3 regions of the Hydrogenophaga sp. PAMC20947 genome follow, and region 2 is predicted to be linked to each of the others. Evidence: predicted binding sites of a transcription regulator. Region 2 holds the regulator's gene; each other region holds the start of a gene.
What was found. The regulator HrcA, encoded in region 2, represses chaperone genes, less so after heat shock. The targets are predictions, from matches to a motif close to TTAGCACTCNNNNNNNNNGAGTGCTAA.
Positions count from the first base shown of each region.

Region 1: a site for HrcA is predicted at 2,786-2,812, ahead of E5678_RS12410 (co-chaperone GroES). Genes of this name have one in related genera too.
Region 3: a site for HrcA is predicted at 5,263-5,289, ahead of rpoH (RNA polymerase sigma factor RpoH). Genes of this name have one in related genera too.

Region 1 is NZ_CP039252.1:2,747,039-2,757,599, forward strand. Features, by position in the region: gene E5678_RS12400 (PAS domain-containing sensor histidine kinase) at 1-1,695, shown strand, start outside; gene E5678_RS12405 (SDR family oxidoreductase) at 1,871-2,674, shown strand; gene E5678_RS12410 (co-chaperone GroES) at 2,917-3,210, shown strand; gene groL (chaperonin GroEL) at 3,290-4,936, shown strand; gene E5678_RS12420 (C13 family peptidase) at 5,510-6,835, shown strand; gene tal (transaldolase) at 6,933-7,874, opposite strand; gene E5678_RS12430 (SIS domain-containing protein) at 7,945-8,793, shown strand; gene E5678_RS12435 (dipeptide ABC transporter ATP-binding protein) at 9,020-10,045, opposite strand; gene E5678_RS12440 (ABC transporter ATP-binding protein) at 10,072-10,561, opposite strand, start outside.
Region 2 is NZ_CP039252.1:2,486,750-2,497,310, reverse strand. Features, by position in the region: gene E5678_RS11215 (NAD kinase) at 1-397, opposite strand, end outside; gene E5678_RS11210 (porin) at 517-1,515, opposite strand; gene hrcA (heat-inducible transcriptional repressor HrcA) at 1,809-2,834, shown strand; tRNA gene E5678_RS11200 (tRNA-Ile) at 2,888-2,964, shown strand; tRNA gene E5678_RS11195 (tRNA-Arg) at 2,992-3,068, shown strand; gene greB (transcription elongation factor GreB) at 3,141-3,737, shown strand; gene E5678_RS11185 (bifunctional (p)ppGpp synthetase/guanosine-3',5'-bis(diphosphate) 3'-pyrophosphohydrolase) at 3,738-5,999, opposite strand; gene nadB (L-aspartate oxidase) at 6,070-7,677, opposite strand; gene E5678_RS11175 (ScpA family protein) at 7,746-8,600, opposite strand; gene E5678_RS11170 (DUF3460 family protein) at 8,637-8,849, opposite strand; gene E5678_RS11165 (SulP family inorganic anion transporter) at 8,892-10,561, opposite strand, start outside.
Region 3 is NZ_CP039252.1:4,766,013-4,776,573, forward strand. Features, by position in the region: gene E5678_RS21780 (ABC transporter ATP-binding protein) at 1-533, shown strand, start outside; gene E5678_RS21785 (ABC transporter ATP-binding protein) at 669-1,385, shown strand; gene lysS (lysine--tRNA ligase) at 1,580-3,133, shown strand; gene E5678_RS21795 (metallophosphoesterase) at 3,201-4,187, shown strand; gene rpoH (RNA polymerase sigma factor RpoH) at 4,271-5,227, opposite strand; gene E5678_RS21805 (hypothetical protein) at 5,535-5,792, shown strand; gene E5678_RS21810 (DUF2789 domain-containing protein) at 5,817-6,068, opposite strand; gene E5678_RS21815 (YitT family protein) at 6,292-7,032, opposite strand; gene E5678_RS21820 (RNA-binding protein) at 7,161-7,472, opposite strand; gene E5678_RS22395 (hypothetical protein) at 7,476-7,640, shown strand; gene ureG (urease accessory protein UreG) at 7,947-8,621, opposite strand; gene E5678_RS21830 (urease accessory protein UreF) at 8,679-9,383, opposite strand; gene ureE (urease accessory protein UreE) at 9,373-9,936, opposite strand; gene ureC (urease subunit alpha) at 9,957-10,561, opposite strand, start outside.

The DNA.
Region 1 (10,561 bases), 260 kb from region 2:
GTCCGAGATTCCAACGGAAAGCTTTTGCGCTGCAACGCATCCGTTGTACCTCTCACGGAGCAGCCAGACCGCCCGAAAGAAACGCAGAGAGATGACGGGCTGCTTCAGAGCTTCACCGACCACCTGACAACACGCCTAGCCTATTACGACAAGGATTTGATTTGCCGATTCTCGAATGCCGCACACGCTGAGCGATACGGAAGGCGTTCCGGCGAACTCATTGGCACGCATCTGAGCGACGTTGTATTGCCGGAACTGATGCCCGAGATCTTGCCCCACGTGGCAGAGACACTAAGTGGGAAGCTCCAAGTGTTTGAGACCCAGCGTGAGAACAAGGACGGGAGTTGCAGCGCATTTGAAATCCGCTACATCCCGGACTTTCAAGGCGACTCGGTCGAGGGCATCTTCATCGAAGTGCGAGACGTCACCGAACACCGCCGCACCGAAGAGTTTGTTCTGGAGGCCAACCGCGATCTGGAAGAACGGGTTCGTGAACGCAGCGCCGAGCTCTTTCAGAGTGAGCAGCGGTACCGGCTGATGGTGGACGCCATCCAGGACCACTGCATCTACTTTGTAGACGAAGGTGGTGCGGTGACCGAATGGACCGAAAGCGCACAGCGCCTGCATGGCCACACCCGCCTGCAGATGCTGGGGCGCCCCTACCAAAACCTGTTGGCCACGGGCAACGCCGGGGAAGACGAGGTCGATCCCGCCCAAGTGCTTCGCCTGGCCAAGACCCACGGTCAATGGGAAACACGCGGTTGGCGCCTGCGCGACGATGGCTCGCGCTTTTGGGCACACACGGTGTTGACGGCCTTGCGCAATGAAACCGGTGAGTTGCAAGGCCTGTCGGCCATCACACGCGACATGACGGCGGCGAAGAGCCTGGAGGACGTCATGAACGACCTCAACAAAGAGCTGGAAAAGCGGGTGGCCGAGCGCACGCAGCAGCTGGTTGCCGCCAACAAAGATCTGGACGTGTTTTCGCACATGGTGTCTCACGACCTCCGCGCGCCTTTGCGCCACATTTCCAGCTTTGTGAGCCTGCTCCAGGAGCAACTCGGGGAGACTTCCGACCGGCTCACCCTGCAGTACCTGAGTTCCACCGCCAAAGCCAGCAAGCGCATGAGCCACATGATCGAGGGCTTGCTGGAATACGCACGCCTGGGCCGGGTCAGCATCGAAACCCAGCCCGTGCCGCTGGCCCCCTTGCTGGATGGCGTCATCGCACACTTGAAGGTGGAAAATCCCGACCGTGCCATCGAATGGGTCATCGAAGAAGACCTGCCTGTGGTACGGGGCGACGCCATGCTGCTGGCACAGGCTTGGGGCAACCTGCTCAGCAACTCAGTCAAATACACCCGAACCCGCGAACAGGCTCGCATCGAGGTGGGCTGGAAAGTCAATCCGGTGGGCGGGCGGACCTTCTTCGTGCATGACAACGGTGTCGGATTTGATCTGGAAAAAGCGCACAACCTGTTTGTCATGTTCCAGCGTCAACACCACTCCATGGACTTCGAGGGCACTGGCACCGGACTCGCGCTGTCCCAGCGCATCATTGAGCGCCACAGCGGACGCATCTGGGCCGAGACCTCGCCTGGAGAAGGCTGCACCTTCTTTTTCACCTTGCCTTTTGAAGGGCTGGAACCCGAGCTGGACTTCCCGCTTTCGTCCATGGCAGAGCTTTCGCTGTAAATCCCTTCGGCGCATGAACACGGCGATCACAAAACGGTCCAGATAGAAGGCCAGAGCGAGGCGATTTGCATGCCCATTTCGCTGTTGCGTTAGAGTCAAGCGCCGGACCCCTTTTTTAGAGGGTAAGACCGCGCGTCAGCTGCGCCTGCATGGGGTCCGGACGGGCCCAAAGCCCATGAATTCGACCGACCGCCCTGCCCCACCTCATCCTCTTTTTTCCTTGAAGAACCAGGTGGCTCTGGTCACGGGTGCCTCGCGAGGACTGGGGTTCGAAATGGCGCGTGCGCTGGCCAACCATGGCGCACAAGTATGGCTGGGTGGACGGGATCTCGACGCCCTGCAGGCCGCCGCAGAATGCATCCAGGAACACTGCCGGGTCCACGGGGGCTCTGTGCACCCTCTGCCGGTGGACCTCACCGACCCCGGGCTCAGCAGCGCAGCTTTGGAAACCCTGCTCAAACAAAGCGGTCGCCTGGACATCCTGATCAACAACGCAGGGCAACGGCGCCGGGAGCCGCTTGAGCAACTGCCCTCGGCCGCATTGCGCGAGCTGCTGGAAACCAACCTGATTGCCGCCTGGCACCTGTGCCGGGAAGCGGCTCGGCCCATGCGGGCGCAAGGAAGTGGCTGCATCATCAACATCACATCCATCGCCGGCCCCATCGCACGAGCCGGAGACGCTGCCTACACCACCAGCAAGGGCGCGCTCGACGCCATGACCCGCGCGCTCGCTGCCGAGTTGGGTCCAGATGGCATCCGTGTCAACGCCATAGCGCCCGGCTTCTTCAGCACCGAAGCGAATGCCAACATGGTGTCCGATCCTCAAATCCAGTCCTGGCTGGACAAACGCACCTCGTTGGGGCGCTGGGGCCAACCGCACGAAGTGGCCGGCGCCGCCGTCTTTCTGGCCAGCGGCGCAGCCACCTACATCACCGGGCAGACGCTCACGATCGATGGGGGCTTCCTGTCCCACTTCTGAGCGATGCAGACATTTTTGGCCAGTTTGGCCCTGATCCGGCCGCGCCAGAACACCCAAAATGCCATGAATTGCACCCATGGCTCTTGAAAACCCCTTGGGTCGCCCTTATCATTAGCACTCGTTGGTGATGAGTGCTAACACCCTTCACCACTTCGATCTGCAGACGGCGACGCAAACTTCTTTGGATGCGGCGCCCTGTTGTTTGACCTTGTTTTTTTTACTGTTCTATCTCAGGAGATCCCATGAACCTTCGTCCTCTCGCCGACCGCGTGATCGTCAAGCGTATTGACAGCGAAACCAAGACCGCCTCTGGCATCTTTATCCCTGACGCAGCCGCTGAAAAACCAGACCAGGGCGAAGTCCTGGCCGTGGGCCCAGGCAAGAAAAACGACAAAGGCGACTTGTTGCCCATGAACGTCAAGGTCGGTGACCGCGTTTTGTTCGGCAAGTACAGCGGCCAAACGGTCAAAGTGGCCGGTGATGAGCTGTTGGTCATGAAAGAAGACGACCTGTTCGCAGTCGTTGAAGGCAAGTAATTTGCTGAACTGGCGAGTTGGAGCGCAAAGCGCCCAACTGCCTTGTTTGGTAATTTTTTAAATATCTGGAGAAATACACATGGCAGCAAAAGACGTAGTTTTCGGCGGCGAAGCCCGCGCACGCATGGTTGAAGGCGTGAACATTTTGGCCAATGCGGTCAAAGTGACCCTGGGCCCCAAAGGTCGCAACGTGGTGCTCGAGCGCTCGTTCGGCGCTCCTACCGTGACCAAGGACGGTGTGTCCGTGGCCAAGGAAATCGAACTCAAGGACAAGCTCCAGAACATGGGCGCCCAGATGGTCAAGGAAGTCGCTTCCAAGACTTCTGACATCGCTGGCGACGGCACCACCACCGCCACCGTCCTGGCCCAGGCCATCGTGCGCGAGGGCATGAAGTACGTGGCCGCCGGCATGAACCCGATGGACCTGAAGCGCGGCATCGACAAGGCTGTCACCGTGCTGGTCGAAGAGCTGAAGAAGGCTTCCAAGGCCACCACCACCTCCAAGGAAATCGCTCAAGTCGGCTCCATCTCGGCCAACTCTGACGAAACCATCGGCAAAATCATTGCCGATGCCATGGACAAGGTCGGCAAGGAAGGCGTGATCACCGTCGAAGACGGCAAGTCGCTGGAATCCGAACTCGACGTCGTCGAAGGCATGCAGTTCGACCGCGGCTACCTCAGCCCATACTTCATCAACAACCCCGAGAAGCAATCCGCCATCTTGGAAAACCCCTTCGTGCTGTTGTACGACAAAAAGGTTTCCAACATCCGTGATCTGCTGCCCGTACTGGAGCAGGTCGCCAAAGCTGGCCGCCCTCTGTTGATCATTGCTGAAGATGTCGATGGCGAAGCCCTGGCAACGTTGGTGGTCAACACCATCCGTGGCATCTTGAAGGTTGTGGCTGTGAAGGCTCCTGGCTTCGGCGACCGCCGCAAAGCCATGCTGGAAGACATCGCCATCCTGACCGGCGGCAAAGTGATCGCTGAAGAAGTGGGCCTGACCCTGGAAAAAGTGACCCTGGCCGACCTCGGCTCTGCCAAGACCATCGAAGTGGGCAAAGAAAACACCATCATCATCGACGGTGCTGGCGCCGCTGCTGACATCGAAGCCCGCGTGAAGCAGGTTCGTGTTCAGATCGAAGAAGCCACCAGCGACTACGACCGTGAGAAGCTGCAAGAGCGCGTGGCCAAGCTGGCCGGCGGTGTTGCCGTGATCAAGGTTGGCGCTGCCACCGAAGTCGAGATGAAGGAAAAGAAAGCCCGCGTTGAAGACGCCCTGCACGCTACCCGCGCTGCTGTGGAAGAAGGCATTGTTGCTGGTGGTGGCGTGGCCTTGCTGCGCGCTCGCCAGACGGCTGGCGTCATCAAAGGCGACAACGCTGACCAAGACGCCGGTATCAAGCTGGTGTTGAAGGCCATCGAAGCGCCTCTGCGCGAAATCGTGGCCAACGCCGGTGGCGAGCCATCGGTGGTGGTCAACGCCATCCTGGCTGGCAAAGGCAACCACGGCTTCAACGCCTCCAACGACACCTACGGCGACATGATCGAAATGGGTATCCTGGACCCAACGAAAGTGACCCGTACCGCGCTGCAAAACGCCGCTTCGGTGTCCAGCCTGATGCTGACGACCGAGTGCATGGTGGCCGAGTCTCCAAAAGACGACTCGCCTTCCATGGGCGGCGGTGATATGGGCGGCATGGGCGGCATGGGCGGCATGGGCATGTAATTGCGCCTTGCCTGAGACGCCATGCCGGCGTTGCAGGGGTTTGCCGTGGCGGTGCCACTGTCTGCTCCCTTGCACCTTGGCTTGGCGCCTCATGCTGCGGCGGAATGCCTTCAGGTGTTCCGACCGAAACCAAAGAAAAAGCCCCGCGAGTAAGCTCGCGGGGCTTTTTCTTTGGGCGTTCGACATTTGGTCAACATCGCTCATGGTTTGAACGCGCGCCTTTTCGCAGCTCGCCATCAACACAGTCTCAGCAACCCTTCTATCGCATTTTTTGACAACGGCCGCCTGATCAATATCGGCCTTGCTTGGTGGGGAACACTCTAAGATCTCGCTGCACAAGGCCGTATCCCTTTTTGCACCACCTCAACCAAATGCACCAAACTCAAACTCCATGGAATTCGACACCGATCAAGCAGCGGACGACCCATTAAAGGAAGTTGCCTTGCCCTCGTCCGGGCTCAGGGAAAAAGCAGGAACACGCCCAATAGGTGGCGCAACTGGGCGCAGCAAGGCCTTCGTGCTGGCTTCTGTTTGCGCTTGGGCGAGCTGCCTCTTCGAGTGCCCCCAGCGTGGATGCTGTGCGCTTTCGCGCTGTATTGCGCCATCGATCTGGGGACCAGCCGACTGGCGTACCCCGGCGAGGCCGTGTTTTCTTTGTGGGGCTGGTTGTACGACTGGGCCGGTGTCGGCATCTGGCTGCTGGCACTGGGTTGGTGGTTTGCCCTGGGGGCCTCACACAAGCAACACCCCACTCCGGTGGCAGCATGGCTGACCCTTTCTTGGGTCGCGGTCATTCCCATGCAACTGGTGGGCGGGGCAATCACCCTGTGGGCCATGTCCGGCCACTACCCTGCGGCGTTGAACAGCGAAGAGGGTCGCTGGATGGTCTACGGCGCACTGGTCTCTTGGTCGGCGCTGACCAACTGGCGGATCGCTCAAGCGCTCATGAAACACCAAGGGCTGAAGGCCGCATTGGTGATCTCTGCTGTGGCCATCGGCATTCTGAGTTCTTTTTGGTTGCGCAGCTCGGCCTGGGAAGCCCAACACGCATCCAACCCCAACAAGCCCATCCTGGAGCTCAGCCAGGCGGTGTTTGAGGGCCAGCAAGCCCTGTTCCAATCCCAGACCGATGCTGTTTTGCCTTCGGATGGAGACACCCCCCAAGTCTACGCACTGATCTATGCACCCTATGAACAAGATGTGTTCTTGCGCGAGAGCAAGATGGTGGGTGGCGTATTGGCCTCGCGCTTTGGCACCGAGGGCCGAACCCTCACACTGGTCAACCACCCTCAAGCCACGAAGACCCAGCCTTGGGCAACGCCCGCCAACCTTGAGCGGGCGGTGACTGCCCTCGCGGACAAGATGAATCGGGACCGCGATGTGCTGGTGATGTACCTCACCTCACACGGGGGAAAAGACCACCGCCTGGCTTCCAGTCACTGGCCATTGAGCGTGCCCGAACTCACCGCGGAGGCGGTTCGGAAAATGCTCGACAAGGCCGGCATTCTTTACCGTGTGGTGGGCGTATCGGCTTGTTATTCGGGTGGCTGGATCGATCCCTTGAAGGAAGCGCACACCTTGGTGATGACCGCTGCCGACAAAGACCACACCTCTTACGGCTGCGGGGCTTTGTCTGAGCTCACGTTCTTTGGCCGCGCCATGTTCGATGAAGCCTTGCGCAGCACACGCTCATTTGAACAAGCCTTTTCCGACGCCGTTCCGCGCATTCGGCAGCGTGAAACCGACGCGGGCAAGGACGACGGCTTCTCCAACCCACAAATCGCTGTGGGCGCGGCCTTTCGAGCCCACTGGGCCACCCAGGTGCAGGGGGCGCTGGACAAGGCACCTGCAGGAGCGCAGAAAACGGTGGGTGCAAGGGTGGTCAACCCTTCGAATTGAGGGGCTCGAGGTACCTGCCGGTCTTCGCACGACACATCTCAAAGAAAAACGGCACCCATCGGGTGCCGTTTGATCCTCATCCCGCAACAAACCAGGGTCAGCCCATCATGCCTTCGAGCTTGATGGTGTCCGCCACGAAAGCCCTAATGCCTTCTGCCAGCTTTTCGGTAGCCATGGCATCTTCGTTCATGGCGAACCGGAAACTGGCTTCGTCGTGGGTGACAACCGGAATGTCCATGGCTTTGGCCGCGGTCGCATCCAGCGCCGGTGGCAAAGGTGCCTCGGTGCCAGCCAGCTTGCCCAGCAGGTCAGGGCTGATGGTCAGGAGATCACAGCCGGCGAGCGCCGTGATCTGGCCCACATTGCGGAAACTCGCGCCCATCACTTCGGTGGCGATACCGTGCTTCTTGTAGAAGTTGTAGATCGAACGCACCGACTGCACGCCCGGGTCGTTGGCTTCGGCCATGGCGGCCTCGTCCCATGAGGCACCTGCGGTTTTCTTGTACCAGTCGTAAATGCGCCCCACAAACGGCGAGATCAACTGCACCTTGGCCTGACCACAGGCCACGGCCTGGGCGAACGAAAACAGCAAAGTCAAATTGGTGTGGATGCCATCGCGCTCCAATTGGGCTGCTGCCTGAATGCCCTCCCAGGTAGAGGCCATCTTGATCAAAACGCGGTCAACATGTACGCCCTCGCCCTGGTACAGCTCGATGATGCGACGGGCGCGGATCACCGTGGCTTCGGCGTCAAAGCTCAAACGCGCGTCCACTTCGGTGGAAACACGGCCCGGTATGTGCTTCAAGATTTCACAACCGAAACGCACCAGCAAACGGTTCATGATCTCGTCCTTACCCTCGGCGCCGTATTTGGCCACGGCCTCCTGCAACAAGGGCGCGTATTCCGGCTTTTGCACGGCTTTCAAGATCAGCGACGGATTGGTCGTTGCATCCTGCGGCGCATAGGCCGCAAGTTGATTGAAATCGCCGGTATCGGCCACCACCGTGGTGAGTTGTTTGAGTGCGTCTAACTGGTTCATGGCTTCGATTGTCCTCTATCAGGGTTACTTCGATATCACTGCCTACTGTAACTGAGTTACCATCTTTCGCATGTTAGACCGTATCAAAGCCTCCCTGCCCTCGCTGGCCCCCGCCGAACAGCGTGTGGGCAAATTGGTCCTGCTGGATCCCCGCAGCTTCGCCAATTTGCCGGTGTCAGAGCTGGCTGAGCGCTCCCACGTCAGCAAGCCCACCGTGGTGCGGTTTTGTCGCAGCATGGGCTACGACGGCCTGTCCGATTTCAAACTCAAACTGGCCGGTACGGTGAGCGAAGGCGTGCCTTTCATCCACCGCAGTGTGGACGCTGACGACAAAGTGGGCGATGTGCTGGTCAAGGTGATCGACAACACCGTGGCCGCTTTTCTGAAGTACCGCAACGACGCATCGAGCCATGCGATCGAAAAGGCGGTTGATGCGCTGATGAAGACGTATCAAAACCGTGGGCGCATCGAGTTTTACGGGGCCGGCAATTCGGGCATCGTGGCCCAGGATGCGCAACACAAATTCTTCCGCCTGGGTATCAATGCCATCGCGTACAGCGACGGCCACATGCAGGTGATGAGCGCCTCCTTGCTGGGTCCGGGAGACTGCCTGGTCATCGTATCCAACTCAGGGCGCACCCGCGATCTGATGGACGCTGCCGACATTGCGCGCAAACATGGCGCCACCGTGATCGTCATCACCGCCAGCGGATCGCCCCTGGCTACGGCCGGCCACATCCACCTCTCCGCTGACCACCCCGAAGGCTACGACCGTTACAGCCCGATGACGTCGCGGCTCATGCATTTGATGGTGATCGACGTCGTGGCCACTTGCCTGGCGTTGCGCATTGGTGGTACCAAGCTGCAGCCTCTGCTCAAAGAGATGAAAAACAACTTGCGGAGCAAGCGATATGCGTAACCGTGCGCGCTGCGCACAGGCAACGCATCCCCTGCGCCGCTTGGCGTCTTCCCCCCAATGGGACGGCGCCTGTGGCCCGGCTGAGCCGGTTCCCCGGCATCCCTGAACCAGACACGCGCTCGGGCACCGGACGCACCCAAACTAGAGGGGAAGTCCGCACAGCGCGCCAGCGGACATTCGGGGAGGGGCGTACGCGTTGTCCGTGCCATAGCCCATATGCCTACTATCAAATGCGCCCTTCCTCCACGGCGTGACACGCCACGCGAACCCCTTCGATGCTTTGCAACACGGGCCGCTCGTTGCGGCAACGGTCGTTGGCATGGGGGCACCGGGGATTGAAGGCGCAGCCTGTTGGGGGGTCCAGCGGGTTGGGCACCTCGCCGGAGACGGGTAAACGTGCCCTCCCGGTGTCGTGCATCTTGGGAATTGCGTCCAGCAACATGCGGGTGTAAGGGTGGCGCGGGTGATCAAAGAGTGCGTGTTTGGGCGCGACTTCCACCAAGCGCCCAAGGTACATCACCCCCACGTGGTCGCTCACATGCCGCACCACCGCCAGGTTGTGGCTGATGAACAGGTAGGTGAGCCCACGCTCGCGCTGCAAGTCCTTCATAAGGTTCAGCACCTGCGCCTGCACACTCACATCGAGCGCCGAGGTCGGCTCGTCACACACCAAAAACTCGGGCTCCGTGGCCAGTGCGCGTGCGATGGAAATGCGCTGGCGCTGCCCGCCGGAGAATTGGTGTGGAAATTTCTTGCGGTCCTGCGGTGACAAGCCCACCGAACTCAACAGGGTTTCCACCCGCTGGTGAAGGGCCTGCGCTTCTGTCTCTATGCCGTGTTCGAGCAAGGGCTCTGCGACGATGTCTTCGACAGTCCAGCGTGGATTCAGACTCGCAAAAGGATCCTGAAAAATCATCTGGATGCGGCTGCGCAACTCGCGCCCGGCCGGTGTCTTGAATGCCGCATGCGCATCCTGCCCATCAAACGTCAGGCCTCCACGCGTCGGGTTGTACAAACCCACCAACAAGCGAGCGACCGTGCTCTTGCCGCAACCGGATTCACCGACCAACGCCAGCGTCTGCCCGCGCTCAATATCAAAGGAAACGCCATCGACCGCATGCAGCCACTGCCGTGGCCGCCGTTCCAGCACGCGGTTCAACCAAGGGGTTGAGACGTCAAACGACTTGGCCAGATCGTGGGCACGCACCAGCGGTTCCTGCACCACAGCGGCCTGATGTGAAAAGCTTTGCATCGAATCGTTCACGGCATCTGGCTCCCTCATGCGGAGACCTCCGGTTCGGCATGCAACCAGCAGGCAGCGCGTGTTGCGCCCGCCTGCATGAGCTCGGGCCGCTGGCGATGGCAGCGATCCAGGGTGTGCTCACAGCGTGGGTTGAAGGCGCAGCCCGGAGGAATCGCGTGCAACCTGGGCATGGCGCCATCAATCTGGTGCAAGTGTTCACGGTCTTCGCTCATATCAGGAATGCAGGCCATCAGACCTCGGGTGTACGGATGGGCGGGGTGGTTGATGACCTCATGAACAGGGCCCATCTCGGCCATGCGTCCGGCGTACATCACGGCAACACGATCACAAGTCTCCGCGATCACGCCCATGTCGTGTGTGATCAGCATCACCGCCGCACCACGATCACGGCAGATGCTCTTGAGCAGATCGATGATTTGCGCCTGTACAGACACATCCAGCGCAGTCGTGGGCTCATCGGCCACGATGAGCTGGGGCTCCGCAGCCAGAGCCAGAGCGATCACC
Region 2 (10,561 bases):
GAATGGCGTGCAGTTTGTCGGGGTAACCCTCCAGCGGGATGTCGGTGATGAAGCCGAGACGCCCCTGGTTGATGCCCACCAGGGGCACGCCGTACTGGGCCAGCTGCCGGCCGATGCCCAGCATGGTGCCGTCGCCGCCCACCACCAGGGCGAGGTCGCAGGTTGTTCCCATGGCATGCACATCCAGTGAAGGGTATTGCAGCAGGCCCGTGTTGAGCGCTGTGTCACGCTCCAGAGAAACATCACAGCCCTGATCGTGCAGAAAGTGGGCCACTTCTTCAACCAAATCGCGCGATCCTGGCGCCTGGTACTTCCCGATGATGACGACGTGCGCAAAACGAAGCTTCCTCGGGACTGGAAACGTCGTGCGTTGAAGGTGGGAAGCCGGCAGATTCATTGTCGAATTACAACATAGGCCTTTGAATATGACCTGCCGGTTAACCCTTGCGAAACGGGTGGTGACAGGGCGCGCTGCCAGTGTTTGAGCGGGCTTTGGCAGCACCCCTGCCTTCACGTTCAAAAGCGGTGCCGGATACCCACCGAATAGCCTGCGCCGCTGCTGATGCCTTCGACCTTGTCGTGCATGGCCACTGCATACAGTTCGGTGCGCTTGGACAGGTTGTGAAGCATGCCAACCGACAAGGTGTTCCGGTCATCACTCTCCGAAGCGTTCAGGTGACCCCACTGGGCCACCAGCGCGCTGGTGCCGACGGGAAAGCGTGCGCCGAGGCCAGATACCTTGTATTTGGCAGACGTGGTCAGGTTTTCCACTTCCCCGTATTGCGCAAAAACTTTAGCGGCACCGAAGTCGTAGGCGCCCCCGATCTGTGCGGTTCGGGTGTCGTCGACCGGGCTCGTTCCGTCTTTGGTGACACGCTGCACCACGATGGAACTTGTCAAGGGCCCCGATCCATAGCCCAGGTTGAGGCTCCAGTTGCTTCCGTCGCTTTCATCTGTGCCGTTGGTCTTGGTGGCGCCCGCTACCCCAAACCGAACACCACCCAGAGAGGGGCTGCTGTAGGCGAACGAGTCGCTCCAACCGGTATCGCCCGTCACTGTGCCACTGGTGAAATAGTGGCGGATGCTGGGCGAGTAGCCGAAGGAGTCGCCGAACGCATTGAACAGCAGCGTGGAAACAAAGAGTGCCGTGGTGTTCCTGCCGAGTGAAAGTGTCCCCAAAGTTTTGCTGGACAGGCTCACAGACGCTGTTCGCGAAAAAGCGGGGTCGCCATAGAATCGGCCGAGACCGCCCGTGTTGGCGCGAAGAAAACTTTCGAAACGCGCAGTAGCAGACAGCCCCCCGCCGAGATCTTCTGACGCGCCGAGCCCGATGAAGCTGGTGGTCATCTTTCCGCTGTCCAGCGTGGTGGACGAAGTGCCTCCGGGTGCTTTGGTGGAGCCGATGCTCAAGTCAACCAGGCCATAGATCAACGGCGCACCTTGAGCGTGCACAGCCAGGGAGGTCAGGACAAGGGTGGTTCCCATTGCCAGGTGGCGCTTTAGAACAGCTTTCATTGCATTTTCTCCGGATGAAGAGGACAGGGCAAACACAGGGAACCGCAGTCGGCCACCCTCGCGGGGAGACCCATAAAACCTGCAGCACCGTTGCGTTGCCAGCTGCAGATTTGCGAAATGCACCATGAGAATGCATTTCGCATCGGCACAGGCCGGTTTCAAAGGCCCGTTGGCTGGCTACAAAGTTCATAGCAATCTGCGTGCCTGTGTTTCACGCTGCCCACAACACTTTGGGTGGCGTGCGCCTCTGTGCGGCCGCACAGAACAACCCGCAGTCTCTAAAATAGGGTTCTATGCTCGATGACCGCGCCAAACGCCTGCTCAAAGCGCTCGTCGAGCGCTATATCGACGACGGACAGCCCGTGGGTTCGCGCACGTTGGCCAAAGCCGCGGGGCTGGAGCTCTCCCCTGCGACGATCCGCAATGTGATGAGCGATCTGGAAGAGCTGGGCCTGATTGCCAGCCCCCACACTTCTTCAGGGCGCATCCCCACCGCCAGGGGCTACCGCTTGTTTGTAGACACCATGTTGACGGTTCGCCGCGATGGCCTGACGCCGGTGAGCGACATGGGTGGGCGAGGGCTGGACGCCGGACAGCCACAGCGGGTGCTCAGCAGTGCGGCGCAGATGCTGTCCAGCCTGTCTCAGTTTGTCGGCGTGGTGGTAGCACCCCGCCGAGCATCGGTGTTTCGGCACATCGAGTTTTTGAGCTTGTCTGAGCGGCGTGTGCTGGTCATCCTGGTGTCGCCCGATGGCGATGTGCAAAACCGCATCATTCATACCCAGACCAGCTTCACGCAGTCCCAGTTGCTGGAAGCGGCCAATTTTCTCAATGCCCATTACGCGGGCTTGACCATGGAAGAAGTGCGCAAACGGCTCAAGACCGAGGTTGAAGCCTTGCGCGGCGAGATCGCTGTATTGATGCAGGCGGCGGTGAACATTGACGCCGACGCAGACGATTCGACCGAAGACGTGATGGTCTCGGGGGAGCGCAACCTGTTGTCGGTGAGCGAGTTTTCCAACGACATGGGCAACCTGCGGCGCATGTTTGATCTGTTTGAACAGAAAACACAGCTGATCCGTTTGCTGGATGTGTCCGCCCAGGCCGAGGGCGTGCGCATCTACATCGGGGGCGAGAGCCAGGTGGTGCCGTTTGAAGATTTGTCCGTGGTGACCGCGCCCTATGAGGTGGACGGGCAGGTGGTGGGCACACTGGGCGTGATCGGCCCGCAGCGCATGCCCTATGACCGCATGATCCAGATTGTCGATGTGACATCCAAGCTGGTGAGCAATGCGCTGAGCCACCCCAAGGGTGGCTGAAATCCATTCGCTCGAAGTCCCACTCCCCACAGCGCCTACAATGCTAGCCGCAAGGGCCGTTAGCTCAGTTGGTTAGAGCAGAGGACTCATAATCCTTTGGTCGACAGTTCAAGTCTGTCACGGCCTACCAAAAACCCATGCTACAATGCGCAGCTTAGCGGCTGTAGCTCAGCTGGATAGAGTACTTGGCTACGAACCAAGGGGTCGTGGGTTCAATTCCTGCCAGCCGCACCAAATGAATAGCCCGCAGCCGAAACGCTGCGGGCTTTTTCATTTCCGCCTCTCAAGCCAGTAGGTGCCCCACCCATGAGCAAAGCATTTACCCGCGAGCCCGATTCGGACAACGATGACGATGACGGCGCGCCGCTGACCCCGCTGGTTACGCCAGATGGCAAGAACTACATCACCCGCGGTGGGTATGAGCGGTTGCGTGCCGAGCTGTTTGCGCTGATCGACGAAGAGCGTCCCAAGATCGTGGAGATCGTGCATTGGGCGGCGAGCAATGGGGATCGCTCAGAGAACGGCGACTACCTCTATGGCAAAAAACGCCTGCGTGAAATCGACCGGCGCATACGGTTTCTCACGCAGCGGCTGGAAATCGCGGAGGTCGTCGATCCATCGCTGCACCACGGGGGCGACCAGGTGTTTTTTGGCGCCACGGTGGTGGTGGCAGACCCGGATGGCGAAGAAACCACGGTGACCATTCTGGGGGTGGATGAAGCCAACAGCGCCCTGGGGCAAATCAGCTGGGTGTCGCCCATGGCGCGGGCACTGCTGAAGACTCGACTGGGTGAAACGATTCGCCTGCTGGTGCCGGGCGGGGTTCAGGAGCTGGAGGTGGTGGAGGTGGACTACCCGCCACCTGGCGTTCCCGGTAGCGGGCAGGAGGGGGCTCCGCCTTGATCAATTTTTTATCGGTTTGTAGCGCTGGGCCTTGAGCACCGATGGCGTGCGCTTGAGGCTGCGCAACACGTCGGCCAGGTGAACGCGCCCGCGCACAGCAATGATGAAGCGAATATCGGTGGCGGTCTGCGGCCGCTCTTCGCCCATGTTGACGTGGGTGATGTCACCTTCGGCGGCGGCAATGGCCGAAGCCACCCGGGCGAGCACGCCCTTGCCGTTGGTGACGGTGACCACGATATCGGTTTCGAACGAACGCACGGGCTCTTCTGCCCATTCCACGGGGAGGAACCGTTCGCTGTCGCGTGCGAGCAGGCGTTTGCCAGCGGCGCAGTCTTCGGCGTGGACCACCAGGCCTTCGCCGCGCCCCAGATAGCCGACGATGCGGTCGCCCGGAATGGGCTTGCAACACGATCCATATTGCACCGAAAGGCCTTCGCTGCCGTCCAGGCTGACCACGCCTTGTACGACTGAGCCGTCTTGCCCGGTCGCGTAGCGCTCGGTGCTGAGGAGCAACGCGTCGGGCTTGAGCCCTGTTTCCGCCAGCAGCATCGCGAGTTTTTTGCCCACCATGCTGGCGATGCGTTTGCCCATACCGATGTCGGAGAGCAGCTCGGCGTGGGACTTGTTGCCCGAGAAGCGCAGCAGCTTGTCCCAGGTGGCTTTGTAAGGCCCATCGGTTTCGGGCAGGCGCGCGATGCCTTCAGAGCGCAGGGCCTGGGTGAGCATGCGCTCGCCCCATTCCAGCGACTTTTCTTCCGCCAGGGTTTTGAGGTGGTGGCGGATCTTGGAGCGGGCGCGTCCGGTTTTGACAAACGACAACCAGGCTGGATTCGGCTCGGCCGCGTCGCCCGTGATGATCTCCACCACATCGCCATTGGTGACTTCGGAGCGCAACGGCATCAGCTCGCCGTTGACTTTGGCTGCGGTCGCCCGATTGCCCACGTCGCTGTGGATGGCGTAGGCAAAATCCATGATCGTGGCACCGCGGGGCAGGGCCAGGATCTTGCTCTTGGGGGTGAACACGTAGACCGCATCGGGGAAAAGGTCGATTTTGACGTGATCCCAGAACTCGCTGGCGTCGTGCGTTTCCTGCTGGATATCGAGCAGGGATTGCAGCCACTGTGCGCCCAGGCGCTGCGAAGTGTCGCTGCCTGGTTCGCTCGCTTTGTAAAGCCAGTGGGCCGCCACGCCCGATTCCGCGACCACGTCCATGGCGTGGGTGCGCAACTGAAATTCGATGTTGGTGCCGAAGGGGCCGATCAGCGTGGTGTGCAGCGACTGGTAGCCATTGACCTTGGGGATAGCGACGTAATCGCGGAACTTGCCCGGCAGTGGCTTGTAGAGCTGGTGCAACACGCCCAGGCCGGTGTAGCAGTCGGTGAGGTCGGGTACGACAATGCGAAAACCATAGATGTCGGTGACCTGTGAAAAGGTCAGGTGTTTCATGTCCATCTTGCGGTAGACGGAATACAGCGTCTTTTCGCGACCCATGATGCGCACCGGCATTTTTTGGTCAGCAAAGCACGCCTCCACCTCACGCTGAACCCGCCCGATGAAATCGGTGCGGCGGCCGCGGGACTTGCTCAGCGCTTTGTTGAGCACTTCATAGCGCCAAGGGTGCAGGAAGCGAAAGGCGAGGTCTTGCAGTTCGCGGTAGGTGAAATTCAACCCGAGGCGGTGGGCAATGGGCGCGTAAATTTCCAGTGTTTCATTGCTGATGCGCTTCCATTTGCTGCGCGGCATGTCGCCCATGGTGCGCATGTTGTGGGTGCGGTCGGCCAGCTTGATCAGGATGACACGCACATCCTTGGCCATGGCCAGCAGCATCTTTCGGAAGGACTCGGCCTGATTTTCCTCGCGGGTGTCAAATTCGAGCCGCTCCAGTTTGGTCAGCCCATCGACCAGCTCAGCCACCGGTGAGCCAAAGCGTTGCACCAGGTCTTCCTTGGTGATGCCGCAGTCTTCGATGGAGTCGTGCATCAAGGCCGCCATCAGGGCCTGGGCGTCGAGTTTCCATTCGGCGCACTGCGCTGCGACCGCAATGGGGTGGGTGATGTAGGGGTCGCCGCTTTTGCGCAACTGGCCCAGATGGGCTTCATCGGCAAACCGGTAGGCCTGTTTCACCTGTTCGATATCGGCCGCGCTGAGATACACCAGCTTGCTTTCCAGAGCGGCGAAACTGGCCGCAGCCGCGCTCGCCGCAGCGACCTGAGCCGGGGCGGGAGGGGCATGGATAAGGTCGGGTGCATCAGAAACGGACATACCGTTACTGTAGCGCGAGAAATGGGCTCGCGCAGCGGGACCACTGATGTCCGGCTGCGTCTGGCTGGATTTAGCGGCTGGGAGGCGCCAGGATGGTGGGTTTGGCCACGGGAAGCAGGTCGGGGTAGTCCCGGCTGAAGTGCAGACCGCGGCTTTCGTGGCGCATCAACGCGGACATCACGATGAGGTCGGCCACCTGGACCAGATTGCGCAGTTCCAGCAAGTCACGCGTGACGTGGAACTGCGAATAGAACTCATGGATTTCCCGCTGCAGCAGGGAGATGCGGTGGGCGGCTCTTTCCAGCCGCTTGTCGGTGCGCACGATGCCAACGTAGTCCCACATGAAGCGGCGCAGTTCGTCCCAGTTGTGGGAGATCACGACCATTTCGTCGGCGTCGGTCACGCGGCTGTCGTCCCAGGCGGGCAGATCGGCCGCCGGGCTGATGCTGGCCTTTTGAATGGCGGCCACCGCAGCTTGAGCGAACACCATGCACTCCACCAGCGAGTTGCTGGCCAGCCGGTTGGCGCCGTGCAGGCCGGTGCACGTGGTCTCGCCGACCGCGTACAGGCCCGAGAGGTCGGTGCGGCCAGCCAGGTCGGTGACCACGCCACCGCAGGTGTAGTGCGCGGCCGGCACCACAGGAATGGGTTCCTTGGTGATGTCGATGCCCAGCTCGGCGCAGCGCGCCAGGATATTGGGGAAGTGCTCGTGGATGAATTCGGGGGACTGGTGCGAGATGTCGAGGTAGACGCAGTCCAGGCCATGTCGCTTCATCTCGAAGTCAATCGCGCGGGCCACGACGTCGCGCGGAGCGAGCTCGGCGCGCTCGTCGTGATCGGGCATAAAGCGGTGGCTGCCCAGGCGTGCGGGCAGTTTGAGCTGGCCACCCTCGCCGCGCACGGCTTCGGTGATCAGAAAACTCTTGGCATGGGGGTGGTAGAGGCAGGTGGGATGGAACTGGATAAATTCCATGTTGCCCACCCGGCAGCCCGCCCGCCAGGCCGCTGCGATGCCGTCGCCGGTGGCGGTGTCGGGATTGGTGGTGTACAGGTACACCTTGCCCGCGCCGCCAGTGGCCAGGATGGTGTGGGTGGCCTGGAAGGTCTCGATAACGTCTTGTTCGACATCGAGCACGTAGGCGCCGTGGCAGCGGGAGGATTCGCCTGCGGGGTGGCTGCGCCCAAGTTTGGCGTCGGTGATGAGGTCCACCAGCATGTGGTTCTCAAAGAAGGTGATGCCGGGCGTGGCGCGGGCGCGTTCGCTGAGGGTTTTTTGCACGGCCGCGCCAGTGGCATCGGTGGCGTGCACGATGCGGCGGTGGCTGTGGCCGCCTTCGCGGGTGAGGTGCAGTTCGCCTTGCTCGGTGGAAAAAGGAACGCCCAGTTCTTGCAACCAGGCGATGGCCGCGGGCGCGTTTTCTACCGTGAGTTTGGTGGCTTCGAGGTCGCACAGGCCCGCGCCGGCCACCAGGGTGTCGTCCACATGCGAAGCGTAGCTGTCGCCTTCGGCGAGCACGGCGGCGATACCGCCCTGGGCCCAGTTGCTGGAGCCGTCAGAAATACCGCGCTTGGTGATCACCGCCACGCGGTGGGTGGCCGCCAGACGAAGTGCGGCGGTCAGGCCAGCCAGGCCGCTGCCGATGATGAGAACGTCAAAGGAATGGTGTGGGGCGCTCATGGCAGACAAACTGGAGGGAATGGGTGGGGAGATCGTTGCAAGCCGGCAGGGGACAGCGAATGCAACGATCAGTTGGGGGTGTAAGCCAGGCGCACGTAGATGGGCGCAAACGCCTCGGCTTGGGTAAGTTCGATCAGGGTTTCCTTGGCCAGTTCAAGCGTGGCGATGAAGGTGACGACCAAGACCTGTGAGCCACGGGTGGGATCGAACAAATCGGCAAACTCGACGAAGCGCTTGCCCTGCAGGTGCCGCAGCACGATGCTCATGTGCTCGCGCACCGAGAGCTCCTCGCGGCTGATTTTGTGGTGTTGAACGAGCTTGGCGCGTTTGAGGATGTCGCGCCAGGCGCTTTGCAGATCGATCGGGTGCACATCGGGGAAGCGGGGTGCCAGCGATTGCTCCACATGAACCTGGGCCCGCAGGAAGTCTCTGCCGTATTGCGGCAGCTCGGCCAACCGGTGGGCGGCAAGCTTCATCTGTTCGTATTCCAGCAAGCGGCGCACCAGCTCAGCGCGGGGATCTTCGGCTTCTTCCCCTTCGGCCACCTTCTTGGGTGGCAGCAGCATGCGCGACTTGATCTCGATCAGCATGGCCGCCATCAGCAGGTATTCCGCCGCCAGCTCCAGGTTGGTGGCCCGGATCTCGTCCACATAGCTCAGGTATTGCCGCGTCACCGCAGCCATGGGGATGTCGAGGATGTTGAAGTTTTGCTTGCGGATCAGGTAGAGCAGCAAGTCCAGCGGGCCCTCAAAGGCCTCGAGAAACACCTGGAGCGCATCGGGCGGGATGTACAAGTCCCTGGGCATGGCGAACAGGGGTTCACCATAGAGTCGGGCCAGAGCGACCTGGTCGACGACCGCGGGCAGCACCGCCTCCAGCCCTTCGGGAGGCGCGTCGAGCTCGGTGGGGTCACTCGTCGTCATGGCGCGGCGATCCTGCGGCGGGCTCGGTGTGGGGGATCAGGTGTGGTCCGAGCCGGCCTGGTAGACGTAAGGCTGCTGGGCGATCTGGCCTGCTTCGGCCTGGGTCTGGAAGTCGCGGTCGATCTGTTTGTCCCACAGCAGCGAGCGCCCCAGGCGCTGCTCCTGCTCCATCTGAGGCTTGGCGGTCTTGAGCTGGTCGAGGAACTGCGTCGCGTCGGAGGTGTAGTGGGGGCGGGCGAAGATGGACATGGTGGTCAGCGCCAGGGCGCCTAGATGGGCAAAAGGGCGATTTTACCGGGCCTCGGCCTCGGGCGCCTGACTGGCTTCGGCGGCCTCCCAGCCTTGCAGGCGCATGGCAAAGCCGGATCGCTCGATGAGTGAGCGTGGCTGGGGGTTGAGGCCGCTCATGGTGAGCTGCCCGCCGCGTTTGTGAATGGCTTTGTGCAACTGCTCCAGCGCGTCGAGACCGGTGGTGTCGAGTGAGACCAGTCGGGAGGCCTCCAGCTCAACGTGTACCGGCGCAGCGCTGCTCTCGACAGCGGCCACGATGGGGTCGATTTTGGCGGTGGCTCCGAAAAACAAAGACCCATACAGGGCGTAGCGCAGGGTTCCGGCCGCTGGAGCCGCCTGTGGGTCGGCCCGGAAAACCTCACTCTGGCGCCTCACAAACAGCACGCAGGCCATCACCAGCCCGAGCTCCACCGCCACGGTGAGATCAAAAATCACCGTGGCCAGGAAAGTGGACACCAGCATCAGCCGGTAGTGGTTGGTGAAGTGTTTCAGGCGCCCGAATTCGCGCCACTCGCCCATGTTCCAGGCCACAAACAGCAGCACACCCGCCAGCACGGCGAGCGGGATGTGCTGGGCCAGAGGCGCAGCGAGCAGGACCACGGCCGCCAGTGTGGCGGCGTGGACGATGCCCGCCACGGGGGATGTTGCGCCCGCGCGGATGTTGGTCACGGTGCGGGCGATGGTGCCGGTGGCGGGCATGCCGCCAAAAAAAGGCACGATGGCGTTGGCAATGCCTTGGGCCATGAGCTCCTGGTTGGGGTCGTGCTTGGGGGTCTCGCTGAGCTGATCGGCCACGCGTGCGCACAACAACGATTCGATTGCGCCCAGCAGCGCGATGGTCAACGTGGGCGTGACCAGCAACCGGACCGTCTCCCATGAGAAATCTGGCAAGGCGAAAGCAGGCACGGTCTGGGGAATGCCGCCAAAGCGGGTGCCAATGGTTTCAACCGGGAACTCCATGGCCCACGAAAGCAGGGACAAACTCACCAAGGCCACCACCGGCGCCGGCAAGCGGGAGGTGGCGCGCAGCGCGCTCACCGTATCGATCTGGTCCAGCTGGCGTCGAAACTGGGAGTCCACGGCCCACAGCCGTGGCCAGATGAACAGCCCCACGACGCACAGCACGCCCAGCCCCAGCGCGTGCAGATTGATGCTGCCCAGGTGCAGGGCCAGGGCATGGAGCTGGCCGAAAAAATCCGCAGGCATCTTGGTGATGTCCAGCCCCATGAGGTCTCTGAGCTGCGAAAGGCCGATCAGCACGGCTATGCCGTTGGTGAAGCCAATCACCACACTGACCGGCACATAGCGCACCAGGGTGCCCAGGCGGAAGAGTCCCAGCAGGAAGAGCAACACGCCCGCGCTGGTGGTGGCGATCAGCAGATTGGCCACGCCGTAGCGCTCGACGATGCCGTAGACGATCACGATGAAGGCGCCCGCCGGGCCACCGATCTGGACGGATGTTCCGCCCAGGGCCGAGATCACGAACCCCGCGATGATGGCCGTCCAGAGGCCTGCTTCGGGCTTGAGTCCACTGGCGATGGCAAAGGCCATGGCCAATGGAAGGGCCACAATGCCGACGGTGGCGCCTGCGCCCACGTCTCGCGCCAGGCGTTCGCCGCTGTAGCCCCGCAGGTCTTGCATCAGGCGGGGGCGAAACGCTGCCAGCGGAG
Region 3 (10,561 bases), 2.3 Mb from region 2:
CGGGTATCGCCCGCACCTTCCAGAACATCCGTCTCTTCAACGAGATGACCGCGTTGGAAAACGTGATGGTGGGGCGCCATGTGCGCACCCATTCGGGCCTGCTGGGCGCCGTGTTCCGCACCCCGGGTTTCAAGCGCGAAGAAGCCGAGATTGCCGCCCGTGCCTATGAGCTGCTGGAGTACGTGGGCATTGCCAAGTTCGCCGACTACAAGTCGCGCACGTTGAGTTATGGCGACCAGCGCCGTCTGGAGATCGCGCGCGCCCTGGCCACCGATCCGAAGCTGATCGCGCTGGACGAGCCCGCCGCCGGCATGAACGCCACGGAAAAGGTGCAATTGCGCGAGCTGATCGACCAGATCCGCAAAGACAACCGGACCATCTTGCTGATTGAGCACGACGTCAAGTTGGTGATGGGGCTGTGCGATCGCGTGACCGTGCTGGACTACGGCAAACAGCTGTCGTCGGGCACTCCCGCTGAGGTGCAGCGAGACCCCAAGGTGATCGAGGCTTACCTGGGCAGCGGCGGAGGCTAGATGTGGCTCCCCCTGCGCCGCGCTGCGCGCGTCACCCCCCAGGGGGCGACGCTGGCCGACTGGCGAAGCCAGATCGGCGGCGTTCTGGAAAAGACACCTCGCTCGGGACGTTCTGAATGAACAAGGAAATATGAGATGGCAAACACATTACTCAAAGTCAGCGGCCTGAAGGTCGCGTATGGCGGTATCAAGGCGGTCAAGGGCGTTGATCTGGAAGTCCATGAAGGCGAGCTGATTTCGTTGATCGGCTCCAATGGGGCGGGCAAAACCACCACCATGAAAGCCATCACGGGCTCCCTGGGTTTCGAAGCGGGCGACATCGAATACCTGGGCGAAAGCATCAAGGGGCGCGGCCCCTGGGATCTGGTTCGCCAAGGCCTGGTCATGGTGCCTGAAGGCCGCGGTGTGTTCACCCGCATGAGCATCACCGAAAACCTGCAAATGGGCGCTTACATCCGCAAGGACAAGGAAGGCATCGCCAAGGATATCGAGCGCATGTTCGGCATCTTCCCGCGCTTGCGCGAGCGCAAAGACCAGCTGGCAGGCACCATGAGCGGTGGTGAGCAGCAGATGCTGGCCATGGCGCGTGCGCTGATGAGCCAGCCCAAGGTTTTGTTGCTCGACGAGCCATCCATGGGCCTCTCGCCCATCATGGTGGACAAGATTTTTGAAGTGGTGCGTGATGTGGCCGCCCAGGGCGTGACCATTTTGCTGGTGGAGCAAAACGCCCAGCGCGCGCTGCAGATCGCTGCCCGCGGGTATGTGATGGATTCGGGCGAAATCACCATGACCGGTACCGGCAAAGACCTGCTGGTGGACCCGAGGGTGCGCGAGGCTTACCTGGGGCACTGACCCAGCCTCAGCACCCGCGCCGCCTGCGGCGCCATCCCGTCAAAGGGGCGTGATTGCGGTCTGGCAAAGCCAGCTCCACAGCACCCAGGGCACCTGAAATCTGCACATTTTCCCTGGGGCCTGGTCGGAAACTTACAATCACGGGTTGCACCGCGCAGATGTCTGCGGATGTGCAGCCCGTTTTTTATTGCACCATGACACAAGCACCCACTCCCACCGCCCAACCTGTTGCCGTTGACGAAAACCAGCTCATTGCCGAGCGCCGCGAAAAGCTCAAGGCTTTGCGTGAAGTGCAGCGGCAGGGAGGGGCGGTTGCATTCCCCAACGATTTCAAGCCAGCCGACAAGGCCGCAGCCCTGTTCGCGACCCACGGCGAGGCCACCAAGGAAGCGCTGGAAGCCACGCCGGTGCGCGCCAGTGTCGCTGGCCGGATGATGCTCAAGCGCGTGATGGGCAAGGCCAGCTTTGCCACTTTGCAAGACGCCTCTCTGGGTGAGAGCGGTGGCCGCATCCAGATTTACCTGAACAATGAAAGCGTTGGCGAAGCGGTGCACGCGGGGTTCAAGCACTGGGACCTGGGCGATATCGTGGCGGCCGAAGGCGTGCTGTTCAAAACCCGCACCGGTGAGCTCACCATCCACGCCGACAACATCCGGCTGTTGACCAAAAGCCTGCGGCCGCTGCCCGACAAGTTCCACGGTATCAACGACCAGGAGATCAAATACCGCCAGCGTTATGTGGATCTGATGACCGACGAGGTTTCGCGCCGCCGTTTTGTGACGCGCAGCAAAACCCTTTCCTGCATCCGCGAATTCATGGTGAGCCATGCCTTCCTGGAAGTCGAGACCCCCATGCTGCACCCGATCCCGGGTGGTGCCATCGCCAAGCCCTTCGAGACGCACCACAACGCGCTTGATCAGGCCATGTTCCTGCGCATCGCGCCCGAGCTGTACCTGAAGCGATTGCTGGTGGGCGGCTTCGATCGCGTGTTCGAAATCAACCGCAGCTTCCGCAACGAAGGCATCAGCGTTCGCCACAACCCCGAGTTCACCATGATGGAGTTCTACGCGGCGTACTGGAACTACCAGGACCTGATGGACTTCAACGAGCAGCTGATCCGCCATGTGGTGCTTCAGGTGCATGGCGACACGCCGCTGAGTTACAACGGAAAGCCTGTCGATGTGATGGCGCCTTTTGAGCGCCTGACCATTCGCGAAGCGATCCTGAAGTACACCGATGCCGGCGACGGTGTGGACCAGCCCGAATGGCTGCTGCCCCAGCTCAAGAAGCTGGGCCTTTCGGAGGCCAAACACCAACTGAGCGGCCGCAGCCTGTCCAGCCTGCAGGTGTTGTACTTTGAAGAGACGGTGGAAGAAAAGCTGTGGAATCCCACTTTCATCATGGACCACCCCACCGAGATCTCGCCACTGGCACGGGCCAACGACGCGAACCCGGAGGTGACCGAGCGCTTCGAGCTGTACATCACCGGCCGCGAGTTTGGCAATGCCTTTTCGGAGCTGAACGACGCCGAAGACCAGGCCGCCCGCTTCCACGCCCAGGTGGCCAGCAAAGAAGGCGGTGATGACGAGGCCATGCATTTTGATGCCGACTTCATCCGCGCCCTGGAATACGGCATGCCACCCGCCGGTGGTTGCGGCATCGGTATCGACCGCCTGATGATGTTGCTGACCGACAGCCCCAGCATCCGCGACGTGATCTTGTTCCCGGCACTGCGCCGCGAAGCCTGATCGGGCCCTCGGCTTGACTCGGGCTCGCACGGTCGAGCGTTGGTCATGGCGCTGCTTTTGGGCTGCCATGGTCGTGGCCTTGATCGTGACCCTGGTGGACTATCTGGGACGCTGGTCAACGCCGGGGTTCTGGGTGCGCAACCTGGTGATGCACGCCCTGTACTGGTCGCCCCGCATTGCCGGCGCCTTCCTGCTGACGGGCCTGTTGAGCCATTCGGTGGTGAACCAGGGTTTTCGCCGCTGGCGTGCGGCTGTGTTGTCGGTGGCGGTGCTCATCGGGCTGTGGTCTTCCCTGGTCGAGCCTGGCATGGTGCGGGTGCGGGAGACCACCTTCAGCGGTATTCCTGCCAGCACCGAGCCGGTGCGTCTGGTGGTGATTTCTGATATCCACTGGGGCCTGTTTTTCAGGGATGATCAGCTGGTGGATCTGGTGGATCGCCTCAATGCGCTGGAGGTGGACGCGGTGATGGTGGCGGGCGACTGGACGCATGAGCCCCCACCCGACCTCACCGCAGGGCTGGCGCCCTTGGCTAAGATTCGACACCCGGTGTTCGCCGTGTTGGGCAACCACGATGTGGAGTCGCCCGGCCCCCCCTTGACCGGGCCTTTGAAGGCGGCGCTGCAAACCCATGGTGTGCAATTGCTGGAAGGGCGTGTGGTGCCCTGGAAGGGCTGGGAGCTGGTTGGCCTCGACGACCAATGGGGTGGCCATCCCCAGCTTCAGGTCAAAAAGCTGTGGCCGCAACCGACCAGCATGGGTACATCACCTCCCAGTGTGCGCCTGGTGCTCGCCCACCAGCCGGACACCATTGCCCTGTTGCCAAAGGGCGCGGCATTTTTGTCTTTCGCGGGCCACACCCATGGCGGTCAGATCTGGATCCCGGGGCTCACACCCTGGGTGCTGCGCAACACCAACAGCGAGCAGCCCTGGTGGAATGGGGTGTACCAGACGCGGGGCGGGCCTTTGCTGGTAACCCCTGGCATCGGGACCATTGGCTTGCCGGCACGGCTCGGTGTGGTGCCGACCATCGATGTGGTGACTTTGCAGCGTTGACAAGGCGGGAGGTCCGTCCAGGCGGCTCACCTTGCCATGAAAAAAGCCGCCCGAAGGCGGCTTTTTGCTGCGTGCGATGGACTTCAGGCGTATTCGGCCAGTGTCTTGCGCATTTTCTTCATGGCCGCCACTTCGATCTGGCGCACGCGCTCGGCACTCACGCCATATACGGCGGCCAGCTCGTGCAGCGTCATGCCACCCGAGCCGTCGTCGTTGACCTTGAGCCAGCGCTCGGAGACGATGCGGCGCGAGCGGTCGTCCAGCGCAACCAAGGCCTGGGCAATGCCTTCGCTGGCCAGCAGGTCTCGCTGGGCCGACTCGAGCATGGCTGTGGGCTCGTGGGCCGAATCGGTCAGGAAGGCGATGGGGCCGAAGCGGTCTTCGCTGTCGTCGCCCGGACCGGGATCAAGCACCACGTCGCCACCGGAGAGGCGCATTTCCATTTCGCGCACTTCTTCAGGCTTGACGTTGAGGTCGCGCGCGACGATGCTGACCTCATCGTCCGAGAAGGCCTCGCGGTGGGTGTCGCCATCGAGCGCTTCCGAACGGAAGCCTTGTTTCTTGGAGCGCAGATTGAAGAAGAGCTTGCGCTGGGCCTTGGTGGTGGCCATTTTGACCATGCGCCAGTTCTTCAGCACGTATTCGTGAATCTCGGCCTTGATCCAGTGCATGGCATAGCTCACCAGGCGCACGCCCTGATCGGGGTCGAAGCGCTTGACTGCTTTCATCAGGCCAACGTTGCCTTCCTGGATCAGGTCGCCATGGGGCAGGCCGTAACCCAGGTATTGGCGGGCGATGGACACCACCAGGCGCAGGTGAGACAGCACCAACTGACCCGCAGCGTCGATGTCGTTGTCGTCGCGCAGGCGGCGGGCGGCGCTTTGCTCTTCCTCAAGCGTGAGCATAGGCATGCGGTTCACCGCAGAAATATAGGCGTCAAGGTTGCCCAGGGGCGGCAGGGTGAGCGACCGGCTCGCCCACGGGCTCCCAACGGCCAGTGAGGCGGTCGGCAAAGCGGTGGTGGCAAGTGCAGCGGACATGTTCAAAATCCTCCTAAATTAGGCATATCTTTATGTTAGCACTCTATGTGATTGAGTGCTAAGGCAAAGGTTCCATGCCCTTATGGCCCTGTTCCGGGCTTTGGGCGTTGACGTTGTCGACTTTCCGTGGGCCTTGAATATTCTTTTACTGAGTTTGGGCGATCCCACGCTCCCGGATCCTTGGCCGTTGGTGCCTTTTCGCCGTCGAACCTTTCCGCCTGAAAGCGGCTCCTTGCATCCGATCTGATAGCGGGCGCGGCAACTTCGGAAAGGCAGCACGCTGCGATCCGTGAGGCAGAATGCGTCAATGGATCCACTACAAGAGCTTGAGACGGCCGAAGCACTGGGCTTCACGCTGCCGACCCCTGCGTACCTCATTGGCGCGGTTTTTTTCGGACTGATCGGATTCGCGGCCTTTCGCATGGGCCGCAAGCAAGAGCGCACGCGCGCGATCTGGATCGGTGTTGTGCTGATGCTATACCCCTATCTGGTCTGGCAAACCTGGCTCCTGTATGCCGTGGGCGCCTTGCTGTGCGCGGGCCTGTGGATCGAGCGCCGCTACTAGAAGACCCCCCTGGTCGGCACCCCATCAGGCGGGAGGGGTTTCCTGCCCACGCAGGGCCTCGCTCAGTTGATCGGCCAGCTCGGCCCAGTCTGAATCCAGCAACAGGGCTTCTGTCAGGAAGGCCGCCTGCGCAGGCGACCAGAAGGGTGCGTCGGGCAGCCTGACATCGCCCGCGAGAGGGGCGTGCTGCGTCAGAAACTGCGTTATGCCCTGTGGGTCATTGGGCAGCCCCAGCTGGGCAAAGAGATCGCTGAAATGGTGGTGGGCGTCTTGCATGGGGTTGTCTTTCCTTCGTTCGTTGGTGCGCTTGTTTGAATCGGGGTCGCTTGTGCGGGGTGCTGGATGGCAGGGTGAACCCGGTCAACAATTTTACGAAGCTCTGCGAAGGAAGGGGGTAGGTGAGTTCCTACGCAGGGTTCATGGGTGTGGCCGTGACTCAAGGTTCAGGACTTGGCCTTCGCGATTGCTCAAAGACCCACAGGAAATGGGCTGCCCGCTCTCAAACCCCCAAATACCGCCCCGGCCGGTGGTTCAGCGCCAGGATGGCGCCAATGGCCACGGCACCCACCACCGATTGAGCGACGCGTTCGGGCGGCACCACCACCAGCGCGGTGAGCACGACCACCACGTCCACCGACATCTGCACTTTTCCGGCGCTGAAGCCTTTTGCCTGCTGCAGCCACTGGGCCAGGATGTTGACGCCGCCCACGCTGGCACGGTGGCGCAGCAGGGCAAGCAGGCCGAAACCGATCAGAATGCCACCCAACACCGAGGCCACCCAGGGGTTGAGGAACTCGAAGCGCACCACCTGGGGCGCCACGGCGGTGCACAACGAGACCAGCGCCACCGCGAAGAAACTCTTGAAGGTGAATTCCTTGCCCAGCCGAAACCATGACAAAACGAAAAATGGCAGGCTGAACAGGAAGAAGAACAGGCCGAAGTTCAGCCCAGTGGCGTAGCTGGCCAGAAAGGCCGCGCCAGCCACGCCGCCGGTGAGCAGCCCGGCATGGCCCAACATGGTCATGCCCAGGGCGACGAAGAGCGAGCCGGCAATGAGGGCGTGGGCGTCTTCCAGCCAGGAGTGGCGGGAGAGCAGGGACGGCTGGATTGGCTGGGTGGGTGCCTTGGCGCCAGAGCGCGGTGCGGGGGTTGAGTCAGAGGCGCGGGCTTGGGCGCGGCGTGGTTTGCCGCTGCGAAGGCCGGGCGCCCGCCTTTTGAGCGAGGTAACGGTGTGGGCCATGGGGTCAACGCATGCATTTTGCGTGCCGGAGCTTGGGCCGGCGTCTGCTCCTGGGACGGAGCAGATGCCTACAGGCGAAAAAAAACCGGCCTTTCGACCGGTTTTTCTGATGCTACTGAGCGCAGGGCTTAGTAACGGTCACGGCCACCGCCGTAACCACCGCCACCGCCGCCGCCGCCACCGGTGCGTGGCTCCATTGGACGGGCTTCATTCACGACAGCGTCACGGCCGTCGAGGTTTTGACCGTTCATGCCGCTGATGGCCGCTTGGGCTTCAGCATCGCTGGACATTTCGACAAAGCCGAAACCCTTTGAACGGCCGCTGTCGCGGTCGGTCATGACTTTGGCGGACTGGACCGAACCAAATTCAGAGAATGCTTGTTGGAGGGAGCTGTCGTTCACCGAGTAGGAGAGATTGCCGACGTAAAGTTTCTTGCCCATGAAGTGGACCTTTCAAAAATTGCCCGCGCGCTAGATGGAATTGAAGTGCGCGAAGCGGGGGATGCTGAGCTGGATTACGAGCTCAATCATCGGAAAAAATGGCGTTCGGACGATGCCGATGTGCCGTGGGTCTGGGTATTGGCATGCCAGCGAATGGTGCGGCATTGACCCAGGTAGAAGGTGGTGTTGGGAAAAGAGAGAAAAAGGCCGGGTTCAAATCGCCACAAAAGACGGTTCTGATCACCGGGAAGAAGGTGGGCGCTATGGCCAGGAGAAGGGCGGCGAGAGCAACAAAAGCTGCGCTGCGAACCGTATCTGACGGCGTGACCCAAATGAAATCATATTGGGCAGCGTGGTTATTCTAATCCCGTTCCTGTTTCTATGCTGAATTGTTTTGCAGGCGGGTCGCCGGCTGAGTCCACACAGCAACACCACAAGCGCTTGCGGCTTGTGGTGTACCGCCGCTGGCCTGCCTCAAAGGGTGACGGGCTCGGCTTGAGGCGCGAGCATGCCACGCGTCTCGATGAAGCGCACCACTTCGTCTACCCCGCTGAGGGTTTTGAGGTTGGTCATGACCCAGGGGCGGCGGGTGCTGTCGGGTCGCATGCGGGCCGTGTCGGCTTTCATGACCTCAAGGTCGGCGCCCACATGGGGCGCGAGATCGGTTTTGTTGATGATCAACAGGTCGCTCTTGGTGATGCCAGGGCCGCCTTTGCGTGGAATTTTTTCGCCAGCGGCGACGTCGATCACATAGAGGGTGAGGTCGCTCAGTTCGGGGCTGAAGGTGGCCGCGAGGTTGTCGCCGCCGCTTTCGATGAAAACGATATCGGCATCGGGAAACTCACCGAGCATGCGGTCGATGGCTTCGAGGTTGATCGAGGCGTCTTCGCGGATGGCGGTGTGTGGGCAGCCTCCGGTCTCCACGCCCATGATTCGCTCCGCAGGCAAGGCGCCGCTCACGGTGAGCAGGCGCTGGTCTTCCTTGGTGTAGATGTCGTTGGTGATGGCGATGAGGTCGTAGCGCTCGCGCATGGCTTTGCACAACATCTCCAGCAAGGTGGTTTTGCCGGAGCCGACCGGGCCACCGATGCCCACGCGCAGCGGGGGCAGGAGTTTGGTGCGGCGGGGGATGTGGTGCAGTGCGCTCATGGTGTTGGGTGTCTCGTTGTGTCTTGCAAGGGTGTCGGGACAGTGGTGTGGCCGTGCTCAGGATCTGAACAGGCGGGAGTATTGGGTTTCATGGCGGGCCGAAAGAATGGCCAGCATGGGCGTGCAGGCCTGGCGGGTGTCGTCGGTCAGGCGGGTCGCGGTGGCCACCGCTTCGGGGATCGCCTGGGCCAGGCGGGCGAGCATGCGCTGGCCGGCGCTCTGGCCCAGAGGCACCGATTTGATGGAGGCCTGGACCATGTTTTCTCCCCACGCGAAGGCGAAACTGGACAGGCCGTCGTGTAGCGATGCACCGCTGTGGGCGAGCGCGCAGGCCATGACCACCGGGTAGGTTGGCGAAGTGAGCTCGGCGCTGGACAGCTGCTCGTGCAAGCCTTGGCCCAGGTCGCCGAGGGAGCGGGCCCATTCCACCAGGGAGCGACCCATCTGTTCCGTTTGCAGACGGAATTCCTGGGTCTCTCGGGTTTGAAGAATCCAGTTGTTGAGGGCGTGTATGCGAGCCCGGTCGGGGGTTTGCCAGGCGGGAATGGCCTGGGCCACCACGGCGAGGTCGCAGCGCGCCAGGCTGAGCTGGAGCTGGTCGAGCAGCCAACGGCTGGCGCTGTCTTCGTCGCTGACCCAGCCGGTGTCTGTGGCGGCCTCCAGCCCTTCGGAATACGAGAAGCCACCCACCGGCAGCGCGGGTGAGGCCAACCAGAGCAGGTTCAGCAGGCCCGCTTTGGTCGGGGGCACTTCAGTCGACATGACCGGGGGGTGTTTCGGCAGTGGGCGTGTGGTCGTGTGCGTGGTGATGGCCATGCCCGCCGCCATGCGAGTTGGCCTGGCCGTAGGCGCCCGACTCGGGCTCAAACGTGGCGCGCACGGTTTCGACGTTGAGGTGCATGGCGCGCAGCATGTCGGCCAACACGTGATCGGGCTCGATCTTGAGGTGATCGGGCTTCAACTCGATGGGCACATGGCGGTTGCCCAGGTGGTAGGCGGCTCTCATGAGGTCAAACGCACCGTTGTGTGCGTGGCCATGGTCGTGGGTGTGGTCGGTGCAGGCGGTGATCCGCAACACCGGCTGGGGCGCGGCCACCACGCGGATCAAACCACCGGCGGTGGTGACCAGCACATCGCCGCCGCGCACCACGGTGCCGCGGGCCAGAAAGACGCCGACCTGGCAGCCATCGGAGGCCGTGGCGTCGAAACGGCTTTTCTGGCGCAGGTCCCAGTCGAGCTCGAGGTGGGGGGCTCGGTTGACCAGGGCGGCGGCCAGGCCGTGGCCCTGGGGAATGAGTTTGGAAGCTTGCAACATAAAGGGGTATCGGTGTTCTTTCAGAACAGGAAGTAGCGTTGGGCCAGGGGCAGGCAAGTCGCCGGCTCACAGGTCAACAACACGCCATCGGCACGCACGGTGTAGCGCTGCGGATCGATTTCCATCTTGGGCAGGTAGCTGTTGTGCACCATGCTGGCTTTGGTGACGCTGCGGCAGCCTTGCACGGCCACCGTGGCCTTTCTCAGCCCGTATTGCTGAGCGATGCCGGCGGCGTGACCGGCCTGCGACACAAAGGTCAGGCTGCCCCGCGCCAGTGAGCTGCCCAGGCTGCCAAACATGGGCCGGTAGTGCACGGGCTGCGGCGTGGGAATGGAGGCGTTGGGGTCACCCATGGCGGCCAACGAGATGGTGCCGCCTTGCACCACCAACGCGGGCTTCACGCCAAAGAAGGCGGGTTTCCAGACCACGATGTCGGCCCACTTGCCCACCTCGAGCGAGCCCACCGTGTGGGCTATGCCGTGGGCGATGGCTGGGTTGATGGTGTATTTGGCGATGTAGCGCTTGACGCGGAAGTTGTCGTTGCGGCTGCTGTCTTCGGGCAGCGTGCCGCGCTGGCTCTTCATCTTGTCGGCGGTCTGCCAGGTGCGGATCACGACCTCGCCCA